One region of the Paenibacillus residui genome, then DNA from elsewhere that is predicted to be linked to it. Evidence: riboswitches for the same ligand, from Rfam matches in the RefSeq annotation. Region 1 holds a riboswitch; each other region holds the start of a gene.
The links. Region 1 has a riboswitch for cyclic di-AMP ahead of ACFQ03_RS03040 (TrkH family potassium uptake protein). Riboswitches for the same ligand answer to the same signal wherever they lie in the genome.

Region 1 (4,213 bases):
CAAGCATAAAACGGCCCAGCTTATGACCGGAGATCCTCCGGAGGTTGTTCCGCTTCCGCGCGACAGTCATGAATTTTATTTGCTCCAGCGCATACAGGATGAGGTTCACCGGTTTGCCATTACCTTCCACCGCGAACAACGGGGCAAATCGATGGTGGCCTCCCAATTGGATGCCATTCCCGGTATTGGCGAGAAGCGGCGGAAGCTGCTGCTGAAGCATTTCGGCTCCCTGAAAAAAATAAGAGAAGCGGCCGTTGAGGATTTTCGCCCGTTAGGCATCGGTGAGAAGCTGGCGGAAACTATTCTTTCATCCCTCCGCGAGGACAAGAAGACCGAGGAGGAGGGCGACTCAGTCGTCTTTGATTAAACGGCTTAATGCATATAAAAAGTGCACCTTTAATGATCCCTGTAAAACAGGGTTTAAGGTGCACTTTTTTTTGAAATATAAGAAAGATAAGTTTCACCTAAACGCGTCTGTCCAAAGGACGGAATAGCCGTTTATCGTTGACCGGCCTTCCGGGATCCGGGAATTCTCTCGGCCGATTCCGGTTATACCGTAGACGCGGGGCCCGATCGTTTACGGAACAGGCTGTGGATCCACATCAATATATATCCGGTTATAGCCGGCATCAGGATATACCCAACCCCGATCAGAATATTCGATGTGCTGGGTGTAGTCGTCATCAGTGACAAAGCCATCAGAATAATATCCATCGTGACATGGGTAAAGATGGCGGTCATCAAGCCGTATTTCAGGAAAATGTATCCAAAGATGATCCCCAGCACGGCCACCTCGAACAACCTTGTGTAGCTAGGATAAATCGTGTAGCCGGTATGGCCCAAGGCCCAAATGATGCTCGGCACCAGGACTGCCAGGAAGCGGAGGCGGAACCACTTCTGAAACAAGGCGATGCCGAAGAGCCGATACATAATTTCTTCGGAGGTTCCCGCCATCCACGCAAGAAGCGGGAATAAGGCGGGCCAATACATGTTGAGCACGGATTGGGTCGGATCGTTGACTGCGAATGAATCGAAGGCTTCGCCGGCAATGAAGAACAGAACCTGCTGTACCCCGAGAATAAACAAACAGAGCAAATATCCTCGGCCCATTCCGTAAAACATATCCTCCCCAAAGTTGGAATCTCGCCATCTTGGCCAAGGATTCCAGCCCTGCGCTCTCCATAATTGGTCACCGGATATGGCTGCAAAATATTGTGCGCCCGCCAGCAGCGCAATAATTAGAAAGGTAAACACAATATAGACTACGTTGAAGATAGCGGCATCCTCCGGAGGAATTTGTGTGCTTGCTCCCGGCCAGCTATTTATCGTGTGAAGGCCGTATAGCCCGGCGAAAATAAGAGCAAAGAGGATTCCCCGCGAGAACCGGACCTTCTTCCGGTTAATAATAACGAGGATCAAGGCCGCAATACTCAAAAGAAACATGCCGCCCAGTCCGATATAAGACATCAGGCCGGCAGACCGCTCCTGCCCGGCAAGCCATTGGCGGAAGCTTTCCGGAACCGAGAAGGAAGGAACGAAGCCTACAACTTCCTCTCCTCTTACGGCCACTCCGAGCTGCAGCCTGGATTCGCCGATGCTCTCCTTGGCACTTTCGTACATGAGCAGGCTGCTTCGGGACCCTTGCATCAGCTGCAAATCCGCCGGATCATATCCGTTCTCGGCCAGGAAGCTTTCGGCCAGCAAGCGCCGGCTTTCTTGAGAGCCTGAGGAGGCAGGGGCCGCTTGCTTCTGATTCCATGCCGTCACCTTGGGTTCATTCAATCCGACAAAAATGATCCAATTCAGACGATTTCTCGAATCGAACATTTGAACTTCCCAATAATCGAGAGGATAATTGTCTCCATACCGGGTGCTGTATTCCTCGGTCAGCTTCGCTTTTTGCAAATAACCGCTCAAGCCTTTGTCCGACTGATAAATAATATTGATCTTGTTAGGGGTGTAGTCCGGTTGTTTGGTGTGGACGAATTGCCGGGCCAGGTCGGCCGCTTGCTCTTCAGTCACCTTCGGCCCGGACAATTCTTCCTCTACGCCGTTAACGCCGGGAAGCAGGTTGATCAGGATGACGCCGAAGTATAACACTATGCCGATAATGGCCAGCCAAATAAGAGGACGGTTTATTCTGTGTGGAACCACGGGCATTCTCCTCCGCAATAATCTTCTTCATTCCAAAGTACCATAGATAACGGCCTGTTTCCAGTGATTACCTCTGCTTGGGCCGTGTCTCTTCACCGTTATCGAAAATACGGAAACCGCTTGATAGCTTCAAGAAACGACTCGTCTTATTCAATGCAAGGCAAGGAAATCGCGTGAAAATAAAATGAAATCTTGCATTGCCTGACCATTTTGCCCGAATACTTCCTTACAGCATGATTTTTTCCTAAAATACAGACTTTGTATACCGACCAAAAGCAGGATATAATCGTTATCAATTAAATAGAAGCCGAATTTCTTTTAGAAAGCGGGGGAACCATTTAACTGGGGTGAATTTTGCTAGTTCCAATGCAAATAGGGTGCCTGCACACCCGAATCCGTCAGCTAACCTCGTAGGCTTGCTGTCAGGATACCATACGCCTAAAGCATTGGTTTTCCAGTGCTTTTTTTGTTTCCAGAGGAGAATGAACGTTGCTGAAACGATTGTTTACGAAAATGCATCCGCCGCAAATTTTGGCTTCCGGATTTATCATCATTATACTGATAGGAACCATCCTGCTGACGACTCCGATGGCGTCGGTTGACGGCCGTTCCGTGCCCTTCGTGGATGCATTGTTCACGGCTACTTCAGCCATGTGTCTGACGGGGCTCGTAGTTGTGGATACGGCGACGACCTATTCCGTCTTCGGCCAGATGGTCATTATGCTGCTTATCCAGATTGGCGGCCTGGGCTTTATGACGATGTCGACGCTTTTTGCCCTGGTGCTCAAAAAAAGAATATCGCTCCGTGAGCGGCTTATTCTTCAAGAGGCGCTCAATCAGAACAGCATGGAAGGAATCGTCCGCCTCATCCGCAAAATCATTATTTACTCGCTGAGTATAGAGTTCGTGGCCTTCGTCCTGCTTACTTTGCGCTGGTCCGTTGATTTTCCGTTCGCGGAAGCTGTCTACTTCGGAATGTTTCATGCCATTTCGTTGTTTAATAATGCCGGCTTCGATTTATTCGGGGGAGTCAGCGGCCGATTCAGCGGGCTCGCGCTGTTTACGAACGACCCGATCGTCAGCATTATAGCTATGGCCCTGATTATTCTGGGCGGAATCGGATTTATCGTGATGTCCGACTTGATGGAATATAAGAAGCGGAAGAGGCTTCTGCTGCATACGAAAGTAGTTCTGTTCACATCGGCGGTTCTTATAGTCGGAGGGGCGGTGGTCATCTTCACCTTCGAATTTACTAATCCGGCTACGCTCGGGCCTCTTAATGGAGGAAGCAAGGTGTTAGCCTCCTTCTTCCACGCGGTTTCCCCGCGCTCGGGTGGAGTGAGCACGCTCGATGTCGGCTCGTTCAGACAGGCCACTCAATTCTTCCTGATTATTCTGATGTTCATCGGGGCTTCGCCCGGTTCGACCGGGGGAGGTATCAAGACAACGACCTTCGCTATCCTGATCGGGGCCATGATAGCGATGGTTCGAGGCAAGGACGACATCGTCATGTTTCGCCATCGGCTGGCCAAGGACCGGATTTATAAAGCCATTACGCTAACATTGTTCGCCCTGGTTATCGTTATCATTTCGGCCATGGTGTTGTCTACTACGGAGAACCATCAATTCTTGATGATCCTGTTCGAAGTTACTTCAGCCTTCGGTACGGTTGGATTGTCTATGGGGTTGACTCCGGAGCTGTCGACGATCGGAAAAATCATCATTTCCTTTCTAATGTTTCTTGGCCGGCTTGGACCTCTAACATTAGCCTATGCACTAAATCCGAAGAAAGAGAAAGAATTGTTCCGGTACCCGGAAGGCAAAATTACGATTGGATAGGAGCTTGAAACCATGGAAGGAAATCAGTATGTGGTAATCGGACTGGGCCGATTCGGATCCAGCTTGGCTAAAGAGCTGGTGAAACTGGGATACGAGGTACTGGGGATCGACAAGTGCGAGGAAATCGTTAATGAAATGAGCGGAGAGCTGACCTATACCGTTGAAGCCGATTCTACGGATGAAGATATGCTCAGGTCGCTGGGCATCCGAAATTTCGATT
Region 2 (4,213 bases), on a different contig from region 1:
CATGACCGTTGCTAATCAGAACATCGAAATGACCGCGGAAAATACAAAAATCAGTGAAACCAAAGATATTCAAATTGACGGCATCCCCGCAAAACAAGCCGTTATTTCGGCCGAGATTACCGGTATCAAAGTCCGTTATTTGATTACATACCTGGAGAAAGGCAACCGTTTCTATCAATTGGCTGCCTGGACATTGGATGAACGCTATGATGAGTACGAGGAAGAATTTACTAACGTCATTAATTCTTTCCGGGTTCTGAAAGATGATGTTGAAACTACGGCCGGGAACGGTTCGGATTCCAAGACGAGCGGCAAGGATGTCGTACTTACCGATAGTGCAGACTTGACGGAAATTACACTGCCGGGCGGGTGGACGGAAGCTAATGGGCTGAACGACGAAGCCGACCTCCAAGCCCTTAATCTCTCTGCAGGAAACGAGAACTATCTGATGGTTCTTAACGAGCCCAAGACAGATTTCGACGACGGATTTACGCTGCAAGAATACTACGATTTGATTATGTCCATGCAGACAGACGGTTCTCTCATCGGCAACGCCGTCCATTCCGATCCTGTTGAAACAGATATTAACGGTAACAAAGGCATCCAGTTTGAAGTCCGGGGAGAAGTGGATAAAGTCAAGATCGCTTATCTGTTTACACTGGTAGAATCCGAAAACGGCTTCCACCAAGTAATTTTCTGGACGAATGCCAATAAAATGGATGATAACAAGCAAACTTATATCGACGCAACCAACACGTTTAAAGTTAAGAAGTAATTACACTAACCGGTGAGCTTTCGGAATCGATGCGGGAGCATTTATGGCTGCACGATATCCGGCAGTCCGCGGAATTTATCAAGCAATGGCACTTATTAAATCATTAGCAGGAGCGAAGGGGCGTACCAACGCCCCTTCGCTCTTTTTTCCGGGTGGAAGATTAATCCCGGCTCCGAAAACGCGATGAAGGCGCCTGCCTCAGTCCGGAGCACAGAACGCCTTCGTATTCATATCACTGCTATATTAATTATGACTGGGCTACTCTTGCTCTCCTTCTTTGCGGCATGTCGGGGAGCTCATTGACAGAGACCACCTGATCGGTTTTCTTCCTGGGCTTCTCCCAATACTGTTCATTGCCCGGCAAATCATCGAACCAGGCCGCATCGTCAGGGCAATCCAATACCATAAACCGGCCATAATGCCCCTCTCGGGATTGGTGATATTTCAAATACGCTTTGCCGTCCTGAATCGCCAAAATTTCAATTTTGCCGGAAGTATGGCTCATCGAGAGGCGCACACGCTTACCCAATCCGGAAGTGAGAGCTTTGGCTTCTTCCACGATCTCGTAAGCCCGCTTCAAGGGGAGTACAAAATCTTTGTTACCGGCAACCGGACGGTTGATAAAGAAATAATACGGAGTGACGCCCGCCCAGGATAGCTGGTCTAACAATTCTCCCAGAACGACAGGGTCATCGTTAATTCCTCTCAGCACCGGAGTCTGGTTGACAACAATGGCTCCTGCTTCATGAAGCGCCTGAAATGCCCGTTTCGCTTCCGGTGTAATTTCCCGCGGATGATTAATATGAGCCATTACATATATTCGTTGTTCAGGAGTCGAATAAGTCCGAATCGTATCCAGCAATTCCTGGTCTTCGTATATCCGCATTGGGTTAAAAACGGGGATTTTGGAGCCGAGGCGAATAATTTTGACGTGCTTGATTTCCCGAAGCCGTTGGAAAATCATCTTCAGCTTGGAGGTGGCGAGAATCAGACTGTCTCCGCCTGTCAGCAGGACGTTGTTGATTTCGGGATGCCGGGAAATATATTCAATTCCCGGATCTACATCCAGCATCGCCTCTTTGACATCGTTGCGGAATAGCCGTTTGCGGAAGCAATATCGGCAGTAAGCGCCGCAAACCTCCGACACAATCAACAGAGCTGTTGTCTTATACTTGTGCTGGCAGCCGGGAACCACATAATTCGTGTCCTCGTCGGAAGCATCCCAGCGGCCGTATTCGAGAAGCTCTCCTTCATTGGGAATTACCAGCTTCTTAATGGGATCATGGGGATCTTGCCAATTGATTAATCCTAAATAATAGTCGTTAACCCGAAAAACGAACTTCTCCGTTATTTGCTTAAGCTTTTGTCTCTCTTCCTCCGGTATAGCCGTTATCTTGTCGATATCGGTGATATACTTCGGCTGGGCCATTCCAATTCCTCCTTTATTCTGTTCAAGTCGTGTCTCTTCCTATCTTAGTAATGAGCAGGAACCAAGAGCCTATAGGCGGAGGTTCGCTTAGAATCGATTCTTCGGTATCCACGTTCAACACCCCATTCCAATCAGTGTATAAAAGCAAAAATGTCCCGCCCTGACGGAAAGCCCATCTCTGTCAGCGGCGGGACCCTATACACAAAAAGACCCTACAAGGGTCAAAGTGTAAGCAAGTTTGCTCCTATATCAGTCTTGACCCATCCACTGCAGACGAGGTTAGCTGACGGGCTCGGGAAGATGGTTCCCTACATTCGTAAAGCAATGATTCGCCCCAATAACTGGTTCCCCCGCTTTCCGATGTGATAATCGGAAATTAAGCGTAATCAAATTGTATAGCAGAATAAGGAAATTGTCAACCATTAAGCCTTGACAACCATCCTTTACAAAATCGGCCATCCCCTTCCTTTTACTGCTCAACGCCATTATCCCCTCCCCTAACTGATTGATTTTTTGCCCCTCCCTCGCCGTTATCTTCTCCGCTCCTGCATGACTCCGCGATAGCTAGACCCATTTCTATCACGAAATCTCTCATTATTAAATACTCTATTACTATTAGATAAATCTATTAAATTGCTTTATCAAATTTTGAGGACGGTGGTTTGTATGATTCATCCGGATACGGAGCTTCGCTTCGTTAACGAAAAGATAGGGCTCGGCGTATTCGCGACCAAATTTATTCCTAAAGGAACTATTGTTTGGGTATTGGATGACTTAGATATGATTCTGGACGAGGATTACGTCGATTCTCTGGAACCGCTGCGGCGGGATATCGTCTACAAATACGCCTACCAAAATGAAAAAGGAGAATATGTTCTGTGCTGGGACCACGGAAGATACATCAATCACAGCTTTAATCCTAATTGTATAGGAACGGCGTATGAACTGGAATTAGCGGCGAGGGACATCCATCCCGGCGAAGAGTTAACGAGTGATTATGGAATTTTGGGGGATGAGGAGCCCTTTGTATGTGTGCCGGAGGAAGGCACCTCCCGGACTATAGTCATGCCCGACGATTATTTGCATTATTACCGGTTGTGGGATGAGATGGCCGCGGAAGCCTTCAAATATTTTAATCAGGTGGATCAGCCTCTGAAGCATCTCATTCCCCGCAAATTCAGAAAAAAAGTCCATGCCGTCGCCGCAGGCCTGAGACCGTTGGATTCAATCCTGACTACGTTTTAGCCTTATTCGGCCTGGCTGGAATTTGATGAAAGAGGTGAACGATATTGGCAACTAACTTGGTGATAAGCCTGCTCGGAAGCAGCGGAGGGGTAGCCAAAGCATTGCTTGCCTTGTTAAATCATTCCTGTCAACACGCTTCCGCCCCACTCCACTCCCTTCTTCAGAACAGTCAAATCCATTTGATAGATATCCGGCAGAAACCATTGAATCATTACCGGACAAGATATCCGTCCCTGGCTGACAAACTGGCCGTACATTCGTTCGATTTGGCAGACACGGACCGCTTTAAGGAGCATTTGCTCCATACCCGGACCAATCTCGTTATTGATGTCTCCTGGGCCGATACCGTCGGCATGCTGGAATGCTGCAATGAATTCGGCATTTCCTATATCAACTCGGCTCTGGAAAATACTTGGGTGGACGAAACGGAGGCCGTGGAGAGATTCACCCTGCTGGAAAGATATCGCATTGTAGATGAAGCAAGGGATAAGTATACAAATATGAAAGGAATTCTGTGCTCGGGAATGAACCCGGGGGTCGTCCAGTGGATGGCCATAGAGATGATTAACCGTTACCCCGATGAACGTCCGCTCGCTTGTTATATAGTAGAACAGGATACTTCCTTCTATAGAGATCCGTCCGTCATTCAAGCCAACACCGTCTACTCCTCCTGGTCACCTGAATGTTTCCTTGACGAAGCCATATTAAATTACCCGGTGTTTATGAAATGGCGTTCTCCTTTCGTCATTTTTAGAGAAGTGTAC
Region 3 (4,213 bases), on a different contig from region 1:
AGCCGTTGCCTCCCCTCCCTGCAGCTTGAAGAAATACATGGCTGCCAAGTCGCCAACAAATAACAGTGGAATGATGACGGCCATAATTTTTTTGGCTTTGTCCGGCAGGGCAGCGGCCAGGGGGTCCTCTCCTCCTTCCGCTCTGGCTTCCCCCTTGCGGACCGCTCCGGTAGCGAGAGTAAGCTTCCCGGCTGCCATCTCCCGGCGCATCAGCCAGAAGGCAGCTACAGTCGTCACCGTTCCCATGACCAGAACTAACGGAATGCTGGCCTGGACAACCTCGGAGACCGGTATACCCGCAGCGTCGGCCGTCAGCTTGGGAGCCCCCTGAATGACGAAGTCCCCCGATAAGGCTATGCCGTGGCCGAACAAATTCATTGCGATGGCAACACCGAGCGGCGGCAGACCGACCCGAACCGCAGCCGGCAGCAGCACGGCCCCGATGAGCGCCACGGCGGGAGACGGCCAGAAGAAGAAGGAAATAACCAGCATGACCAATCCGACTGTCCAATAGGCTAGGCCGGGACTTCTCATCAGTCGGATAAAGGGGGACACCATCGTTTCATTAATTCCCGTTCTCGTTAACACCCGGCCCATGGACACGATAATCGAAATAATCAGTATCGTATTCAACAGCTCTGTGATCGCATAGATAAAGCTGTTGAAGATTCCGCTTACAGATTGGCTTAAGGACGATGTAGCCAACCAGCCGAGCAGAAAGATTCCGGCTATACATACAAGCGATGTATCCCTTCTCATGATCATGCAGCCGATAATCATGACGACAAACCCTACGTACACCCAATGGATTCCGATCAGCTCTATCCCCATCTTGCACCTCCCTGCAGGCTTACACCCGGATAATTACAAAGTATGCTTGAGCCCGCAGGTTGGTTTGATCCCGCCCATGTTCATTGAAAAAAAATCAGCCTCGCCTATTACGAGACTGATCGTTTATGCAAATCATTAGGATGCCGTATCTTTAGTTCAATACATAAACGGTTACGTTCTGAATGCCGAATTGGCTTGCAGTTGAACGGCTGCCCGGCATAAAGATGTCAATCCGGTCGCCCTTAATCGCTCCGCCCTGGTCGGTTGCCTTGCCGATCATTCCTCCGACAGGAAGCCCCTGACTGTTATAACCGGTAATATAAACGGTAGAATTCATAGGAATGACTGCCGGATCTACGGCTATCGTTCCCAGTTTCAGAGGATTGCCGTAGTAATCGACAGGCCCCCATCCGTTCTCTTCATGCGAGGCGGAATAAGCGGTAGCGGAAGCCTGTATAACTTTGCTGTAAGTATAGGTTTCGCCCGTCGGCGTCGTTATCGTTTGCGCATTGCTCGCAGGCGCCGGAGCAGACTCCGGACTCGCACTTAAGGCAGCTACCGAGTGGTTCGAATTCGTGTAGCCTTCCGGCAATTCCAGCACAAGCCCCGGATATAAATTATAGGGATCATATTGAGAATTGGCCGCCATTAACAAGTCTAGAGGAATATTTAATTTCTGCGCTATTGTCCAGAAGGAATCCCCCTTCTGCACGGCATAAGAATGCTCCGTAGATACTGGAAGCGTAATCGTCTGGCCGCTTTGCAGGTTATACATATCCACTCCCATGTTGGCATTGATAACGGCCTCCAAGGATAACTGATTCTTCTCGGAGATTGTCCATAAACTATCATTATCCTGAACCTGATAGGATGCGGCGAAAGCCGGAGAAGACAAACTGGCCAAAGACACACTTAATGTAAACGCTATTACTGTTGTTTTAACCAATCGTTTCATACTGAGCTCCTTTTCGCTGCCTGCGGAGTTAGTTGTCGGATTCGGGAGAAAAGGAAGTATCCCTACGCTAATATAAGCGACTCACCCCAAGTGCCGAGCAAGCCCAATTGTCGGCACATACCGTCCCCCGCACTTCAAGAAAATTTATTGAAGTTTCGGCGGTTAAAGTCTAGCATATTTTAGTAGCCGGTTAAACGAGTAAAATATGGAAAGACTCTGCTGCTCTGGCCCTGTGCCGTGCCTTCCTTCCGAAGATACGCATACCATAGAAACATCACTGCATTTGGACTATTTTCAAATCCTCTTCGCAGAAGGAGCGATCCGTTCAATGTTGATTTCACAGGTGTGCAAACAACAGGACTTCGAGTCCGTCTGGCTACAGGAAGCTTGCCTCGCCTTGAAGGAGCCTCTGCAGTATCATCGAAAGCTGTGGGAATACTGTTATATCTATCAAGGGTTGTTGGAACGGGGAATGCTAGGCCCCGGCAGAAGAGGATTGGGATTTGGTGTCGGCAAAGAGCCGCTCGCCTCCTTATTTGCTTCCAGAGGCTGCTATATCACGGCCACCGATCTGGATGCTCCCTCCGCCTCCGTACAGGGCTGGGCGCAATCCAACATGCATGCCGCAGGTATTCAGGATTTGAATGAAAGAGGGTTATGCGATCCTGAATTATTTCGTCAGCGGGTTACCTTTGAAGTGGTCAATATGAATGCGATTCCTCCGCATTTATTTAACCAATTCGATTTTACCTGGTCCTCCTGCTCCTTCGAGCACTGTGGATCGATTGCGCTGGGCAAGCAGTTTATCTTGAACCAAATGAACTGCCTGAAGCCCGGGGGAGTTGCCATTCATACGACCGAATTCAACCTTTCCTCCAACGACCAGACGCTGGAAGAAGGCCCTACGGTCCTCTTCCGCCTTAAGGACATCGAATGGATGGTCCATACGCTGCGCGCACAAGGACATTCCATAGAAGTCGATTATTCGGTAGGCACCGGCCCGATAGACCGCCATATTGATGTTCCCCCCCATTCAAATCCGCACTTAAGACTGCTGTTGGCGCAATATGTCACTACCTCGATAGGGCTTATCATTGAGAAAGCGAAATGACCGTTCTTCTGTCCATAAGCGCAAAAAATCGTAAGAAGGATACCTTCTTACGATTTTTATTAGTTTCGGCTTAATTTATGGTTTGGGCCCAGCTATGCAAGTGTGCACTGCAGGGAGCTGATAAGTAAAACGATGACACTTGCTTGCCGCTTGCTCCGTTCCCATCTCTTAAAATGTGGTCACTGCTCCTGGATACAGGCGCAGCTTCAGCGGACAATCAGCAAATCCAAGTGATAAAGGTCTCTATGAGCCTCCAATACCGCCGCATTGGTAGGCTCCACCCGGCCATCATGGCGCAAAATATGGAACTGGAAGCCGCGCTGGACAAATTTCTGCAGAACGGGCCCCGGTTCTCCCCCGCGCCATATAACCGGCAAATACTCCATAAGAATGATGATGGAAGGATTGTGGTCGATCACTTCAAACACGCTATCCATAATCAACGGCTCCGCCCCGTCTACATCGATTTTAATCACGTCCGCTTTAAGGCTGGGAAGGAAGTCGGTGAGCAATCCTTGCTTGACTTTGAACATTGTCGGCTCGTTGATAGCTTCGATTCCTAAAAATTGGATGCTTGTCCCGCCATCCCCTATCGTCTGAAATTCGGTTTCCCCTCTTTGATTGGACAGCGCGACCCGGTGCAGATGGACACGCCCGTACATCCCGTTGAAGGAAATGCTTTTTAACAGATTTCTATGGTGAAAAGGGTTCGGCTCGAACGCATGCACCTGGCCGGTAGGCCCTACCAAATGCCCTGATAAAATAGAGAAAAAGCCGGTATGCGCCCCGATATCGAGCACGGTCATTCCAGGTTTGACGATCGTCAACATAATGTCTGTAATCCATTTCTCCCAATCGCCCGTTAATAGAATGGCTAAGTTAACCGGGTCCCGTGTATCCAGAAACATATAAGGGCCGTGATTTATATTTGTTAATACGGTGTGGTCACCCAAGTAATAATGAGGTCTGGTCAAATCAATCTCCCCTTCCGCTATAACGGTGCCAAGTAAATCGACGGCACACGCACCGCGCAAGCGTTCATATCGTGCTTATATAAACGCACTTCGACATCTTTTTCATCCTCATGCAAATAGATGACTTCCTGCAGCTGAGACGTTAGGAACAAGTGTTTTTGCCACAACAATTTATTAGCGGCATTGGACGTGATATCCAACGTAAAGTGGCCTGCGCCGACTATTTCTATCCGCACTTCGAAGCGGTATACCTGGACGGGCAATTTGATATACGGGCCAAAGAAAATGAATCCGGGCTGATTGCTTCGGATCCAACCGTCCTTATCGGAAGGCCTAGGCAGA
Region 4 (4,213 bases), on a different contig from region 1:
TTAGTTTAATGACAACAGTTAGGCAAAACACGGCATGGCTGTATATCGGAAATAAGAATTGGACGTTAGGGGATACAGAGAAGTTAGTGGAGTGGTGCGCACGGCATAGGGTGGGCAAGCTTCTGCTTCATCTGCACGATTGGACGAATCCGGCGGCGGAATTCGCTGAACAGATGGATTCGGTCGTGGAGGCGTGCTCAAAGGCAGGCATTGAAATACACGGGATGATCGGTACCCTCCAGCTTCGGGCTGAAGATAGAGCAAGTCTTCCTTTCCAATCCAGGGAGGCGTACTGCGTCGATTATGAAGGAATTTCCAATTGGGACGAGCCTTTGGCAGGCCGCCGCTATGTTCTGGATCCCTCGAATCCGGATGTTGTCTCGTTCATTGCCGGCCGCTGCAAAGATATGCTGGTCAAGCATCCCGGATTGGCAGGGATTCATCTGGATTTCATCCGTTTCTATCATTATGAGAGCCGCTTGTCTATCGATACGAATCAGGCGGGGCATTGGACGGTTATTCCCCGTGCCGGGGAGCCTCTGAAGCTGACGACGGCGAACGGGACGACAACTACCTTCTTTGTGGAACAAGCCCTCAATCATTATAATGATCCTCCAATTGGCCGTCATTTGCATCTCAGACGTTCTTACCATTATTGCTTCTGCGAGCGCTGCCTGGAAAGGTTGGCACGGGAGTTTAATCTCTCGATCCCTGACGAGTTGGAAGAGACCCGGCAGCGGGCGGATTGGATTCTGAAGCATCATGCGGAGGATTGGTATGCGTTCCGCTCCTCATTGATTACCGGAGTTGTTCGAAATATCCGGCGGGAGATCACGGCTCAACGCAAGGAAGCGCAGCTGTCTGCGGCAATCTGGTACAATTCGCCTTACGGAAACGAACTGAGAAATGAGCCTTTCCATCCCGGCAGTGAATATGAGCAGTTCGGCCAGAAATGGTGGGAGTGGATCAAGGAAGGGCTGATGGATTTTGTGTGCCCCATGAACTATTGGCTCACCCCCGAAAGCTTCGGACAGATCATCCGGGAGCAAATAGCCCGTTCCGAAAATAAAGTGCCTCTATATGCAGGGCTGCTGCGGTCAGACGAATTCCCGATCGATCAACCTCTTTGGGAAAAATATAAGCTTGTCGCTCAAGAAGCGGGGGCTGCCGGAATCAGCTTCTTCTCTTATGGAGGCTGGAAAGACCTGGACTCATGATGAAAAAAAAGAGACCGGACGCATAAGCGTCGGTCTCTTTCGTTTTGGTTATTTTATTAACCGATAAATTCTTGTACCCATTCCCCTTGGTAATAAGCTACGCCTATTTTGGTGAAATTAGGACTCATGATGTTCTTTTTGTGGCCCGGGCTGTTCATCCATGCATTCATAACTTCCTCGGGTGTGCGTTGGCCTTTGGCAATGTTCTCTCCGGCATATGAATATTTGATGCCGTAAGTGTCCATCATATCGAACGGAGAGCCGTAGGTTGGCGAATTATGGTCAAAGTAATTGTTATGATACATATCTTTGGCTTTATCCAACGCCATAGCGGAAAGTGCGGAATCCAGCTGCAGAGGCTTCAGTCCGGCCTTCGCCCGTTCCTGATTCACCAATTCTGCTACTTCTTTAGCATATTGAGAAATATCGGATTGACCTTGGTCAGGTTGAGTCGGGGCAGGTTTGTTGCCCTGATCGCCTTGGTTTGGCTGGGTCGGTGCAGGCTTGCTTCCCTGATTGCCTTGATCCGGCTTGGATGGTGCAGGCTTGCTTCCCTGATTGCCTTGATCCGGCTTGGATGGCGCGGGCTTGCTTCCCTGATCGCCTTTATCCGGCTTGGATGGCGCGGGCTTGCTTCCCTGATCGCCTTTATCCGGCTTGGATGGTGCAGGCTTGCTTCCGTTTCCTTTGTCAGGTATAGGATTGCAAGAGAAATCAAACTTAAATCCGTCTTGTCCTATAATGATAAATTTGCTGAACTTGGGATGATTCTTGAACAAGGATTCAAGGTCAATCCCGTACTTCTTGGTGATATGGTTTACTGCATCACCAGAATGAAATGTTTGCGGAGCAGCGAATGCTGCATTGGCAGACAACATAGTCCCCACGAGCAAAACTCCGGAAAGAGCAACTTTCTTAATGTGTTTCTTCATGGTGTTCAGTTTCCTCCTCTTTGTTTGGCCTGCGAAGTTAGCTGACGGGTTCGGGTCAAAGAGTAATCGCCCTACGGCTTGCAAAGCCGCTTCACCCCCACTATTGGTTCCCCCGCGCACTAGATTGTGCTTCGGCCGAATTTCTACTAGATTGTAACATGCTAGATTAGCCCTTTCATTCTACAATGTTTGGTAATTCATACAATTGCCCTGATACGGTACATGATTTTCCGCATATGAGAACACATTAAATACATATACCTCAATCGTAAAAGATCATCTTATGTGGCGAACCGGCAATAATACTTCTCTTCCATTTCAAGGGCAGGACGGATGCTTATATGTATGGATTAAAAGCACTTATTCTGTATGCAAGCTACGGGGACGGCCATCTCCAGGCGGCACGGGCTCTTCAGGAGACTTTATCCCGGAGGGGGTTCAAGGCAGTGAAGCTCGTGGACTTATATGGGGAGTCGTATCCATTTTTGGACCGGGCTGTTCAACAGTTCTACAAGATGTCTTCCCAATATTTCCCGTACATCTATGGCTGGATATATAGATGTACCCAAAATATGAAGCCTCAGCGGATGCTGAACAAAGGGTTGAAAGCATGGGGGGCCAAGAAGCTGATGCAGCTGATCTCCCGGGAGAAGCCGGATGTTCTCATCTGTACTTTTCCGATGCCTGCCATTCGCGGAAGAAGCGGAGCTAACATTCCTACGTTTACGATCTTGACGGACTTCGCTCTGCACAACCGTTGGATATACTCGGAATATGACCTGTTGTTCGTAGCCACCCCCGACTTGAAGAAATCCATTCTCGAGCAGGGAATCGATCCCGGACGCGTTGCCGTAAGCGGCATACCGATCCGTTCCTCCTTTCCATCCGTACATCTCAGGGAACAAACCGTGTCCGACCGGGATCCGGCAGCTGCCCGCACTTTCCTCCGGGTCCTGGTAATGGCCGGCGCCAACGGTATTCTTCGCAATTTATCCGAGGTGATTTCCCTCATTCGCAGAGAACTGAAGGATGCCCGTATAGCTGTCGTATGCGGAAGAAACCGGGCCCTGTTTAACTCCATCGCAAAAAATTTCGGGAATGACCCGAATGTGGAGATTTACGGCTTCGTTGAACAAATGGCGGAATTGATGGCCTCTTCCGCATGCATAGTGACCAAAGCCGGAGGAATCACATTAACGGAAGCTCTCGCCTCCCGCCTTCCCATTATTGTTTATCGCCCCCTGCCGGGGCAGGAAGCGGATAACGCCCTGTACCTCCAGAGTCAAGGCGTAGCAGCGATTGCCCGCTGTCCCCGCGAGTTAGTCAAGCAGATCGGAATGATGACTTCCTTAGACCGATCTGAACGGGAAAGAATGGAAGCCAAGATGAAAATGTTAACCGGAGAAAGCTTAGACGAACATATGAAAGCGTTGTGGAATGCTTCCGATTCGGACCGCTTCAATTTCACCTATGACCGATTTGCGGGCTGCGGCGGCGCTTCGGATAAAATCACAAATCGAATTCTTAAGGAGCTTACCTCCTCTCTCAATTTAAAGACAAATTAAAGACTTGTCATTTAAACATACGCTCACTAAAATACAATTACGTAAGCGCTTCATCATTAAGTCAAGGGGGTATTCTGAATGAACAACCCGTCGCAACTGCCAGATCGCAGAACATCTTCCTCGTCCTTAGCCCGGTGGCTGGGCACATTAGGCCCTTCCCTGATTACAGCGGCACTGGTCCTCGGGCCTGGGAGCATCACGCTTACCTCCAAGCTGGGCAGCATTTATGGCTACGATCTGCTGTGGGTCATGGTAATATCGGTTTGTTTTATGTTAGCCTTTACCGAAATGAGCGCCAGAATCGGGATGGCTGCGAACCGTTCCCTATTGTCGGTTATTCGTGAGAAATGGGGTAAAGCCGTTACAGTCGTCATCGGGATCGGTGCTTGCCTGGTCACCTCTTCCTTTCAGGCGGGAAATTCCATCGGTTCGGGGCTGGCCATTGCCGATCTGACCCAGACTTCAACGCCGGTATGGGTGATCATTACGACTTTGCTTG

Region 2: another riboswitch for cyclic di-AMP. It lies ahead of ACFQ03_RS07410 (KamA family radical SAM protein); the one in region 1 lies ahead of ACFQ03_RS03040 (TrkH family potassium uptake protein).
Region 3: another riboswitch for cyclic di-AMP. It lies ahead of ACFQ03_RS14285 (LysM peptidoglycan-binding domain-containing protein); the one in region 1 lies ahead of ACFQ03_RS03040 (TrkH family potassium uptake protein).
Region 4: another riboswitch for cyclic di-AMP. It lies ahead of ACFQ03_RS05315 (CAP domain-containing protein); the one in region 1 lies ahead of ACFQ03_RS03040 (TrkH family potassium uptake protein).

The regions. Positions count from the first base shown of each region.
Region 1 is NZ_JBHTIU010000008.1:216,746-220,958, forward strand. Features, by position in the region: gene uvrC (excinuclease ABC subunit UvrC) at 1-367, shown strand, start outside; gene ACFQ03_RS03035 (CPBP family intramembrane glutamic endopeptidase) at 550-2,154, opposite strand; cyclic di-AMP (ydaO/yuaA leader) riboswitch at 2,450-2,585, shown strand; gene ACFQ03_RS03040 (TrkH family potassium uptake protein) at 2,668-3,993, shown strand; gene ACFQ03_RS03045 (potassium channel family protein) at 4,006-4,213, shown strand, end outside.
Region 2 is NZ_JBHTIU010000027.1:66,523-70,735, forward strand. Features, by position in the region: gene ACFQ03_RS07405 (PsbP-related protein) at 1-775, shown strand, start outside; gene ACFQ03_RS07410 (KamA family radical SAM protein) at 1,023-2,204, opposite strand; cyclic di-AMP (ydaO/yuaA leader) riboswitch at 2,458-2,597, opposite strand; gene ACFQ03_RS07415 (SET domain-containing protein) at 2,871-3,449, shown strand; gene ACFQ03_RS07420 (S-adenosylmethionine decarboxylase related protein) at 3,491-4,213, shown strand, end outside.
Region 3 is NZ_JBHTIU010000043.1:33,179-37,391, reverse strand. Features, by position in the region: gene ACFQ03_RS14290 (hypothetical protein) at 1-831, opposite strand, end outside; gene ACFQ03_RS14285 (LysM peptidoglycan-binding domain-containing protein) at 983-1,786, opposite strand; cyclic di-AMP (ydaO/yuaA leader) riboswitch at 1,789-1,957, opposite strand; gene ACFQ03_RS14280 (SAM-dependent methyltransferase) at 2,115-2,897, shown strand; gene ACFQ03_RS14275 (FkbM family methyltransferase) at 3,104-3,871, opposite strand; gene ACFQ03_RS14270 (SAM-dependent methyltransferase) at 3,889-4,213, opposite strand, start outside.
Region 4 is NZ_JBHTIU010000016.1:39,150-43,362, forward strand. Features, by position in the region: gene ACFQ03_RS05310 (hypothetical protein) at 9-1,217, shown strand; gene ACFQ03_RS05315 (CAP domain-containing protein) at 1,274-2,149, opposite strand; cyclic di-AMP (ydaO/yuaA leader) riboswitch at 2,161-2,296, opposite strand; gene ACFQ03_RS05320 (MGDG synthase family glycosyltransferase) at 2,491-3,714, shown strand; gene ACFQ03_RS05325 (Nramp family divalent metal transporter) at 3,793-4,213, shown strand, end outside.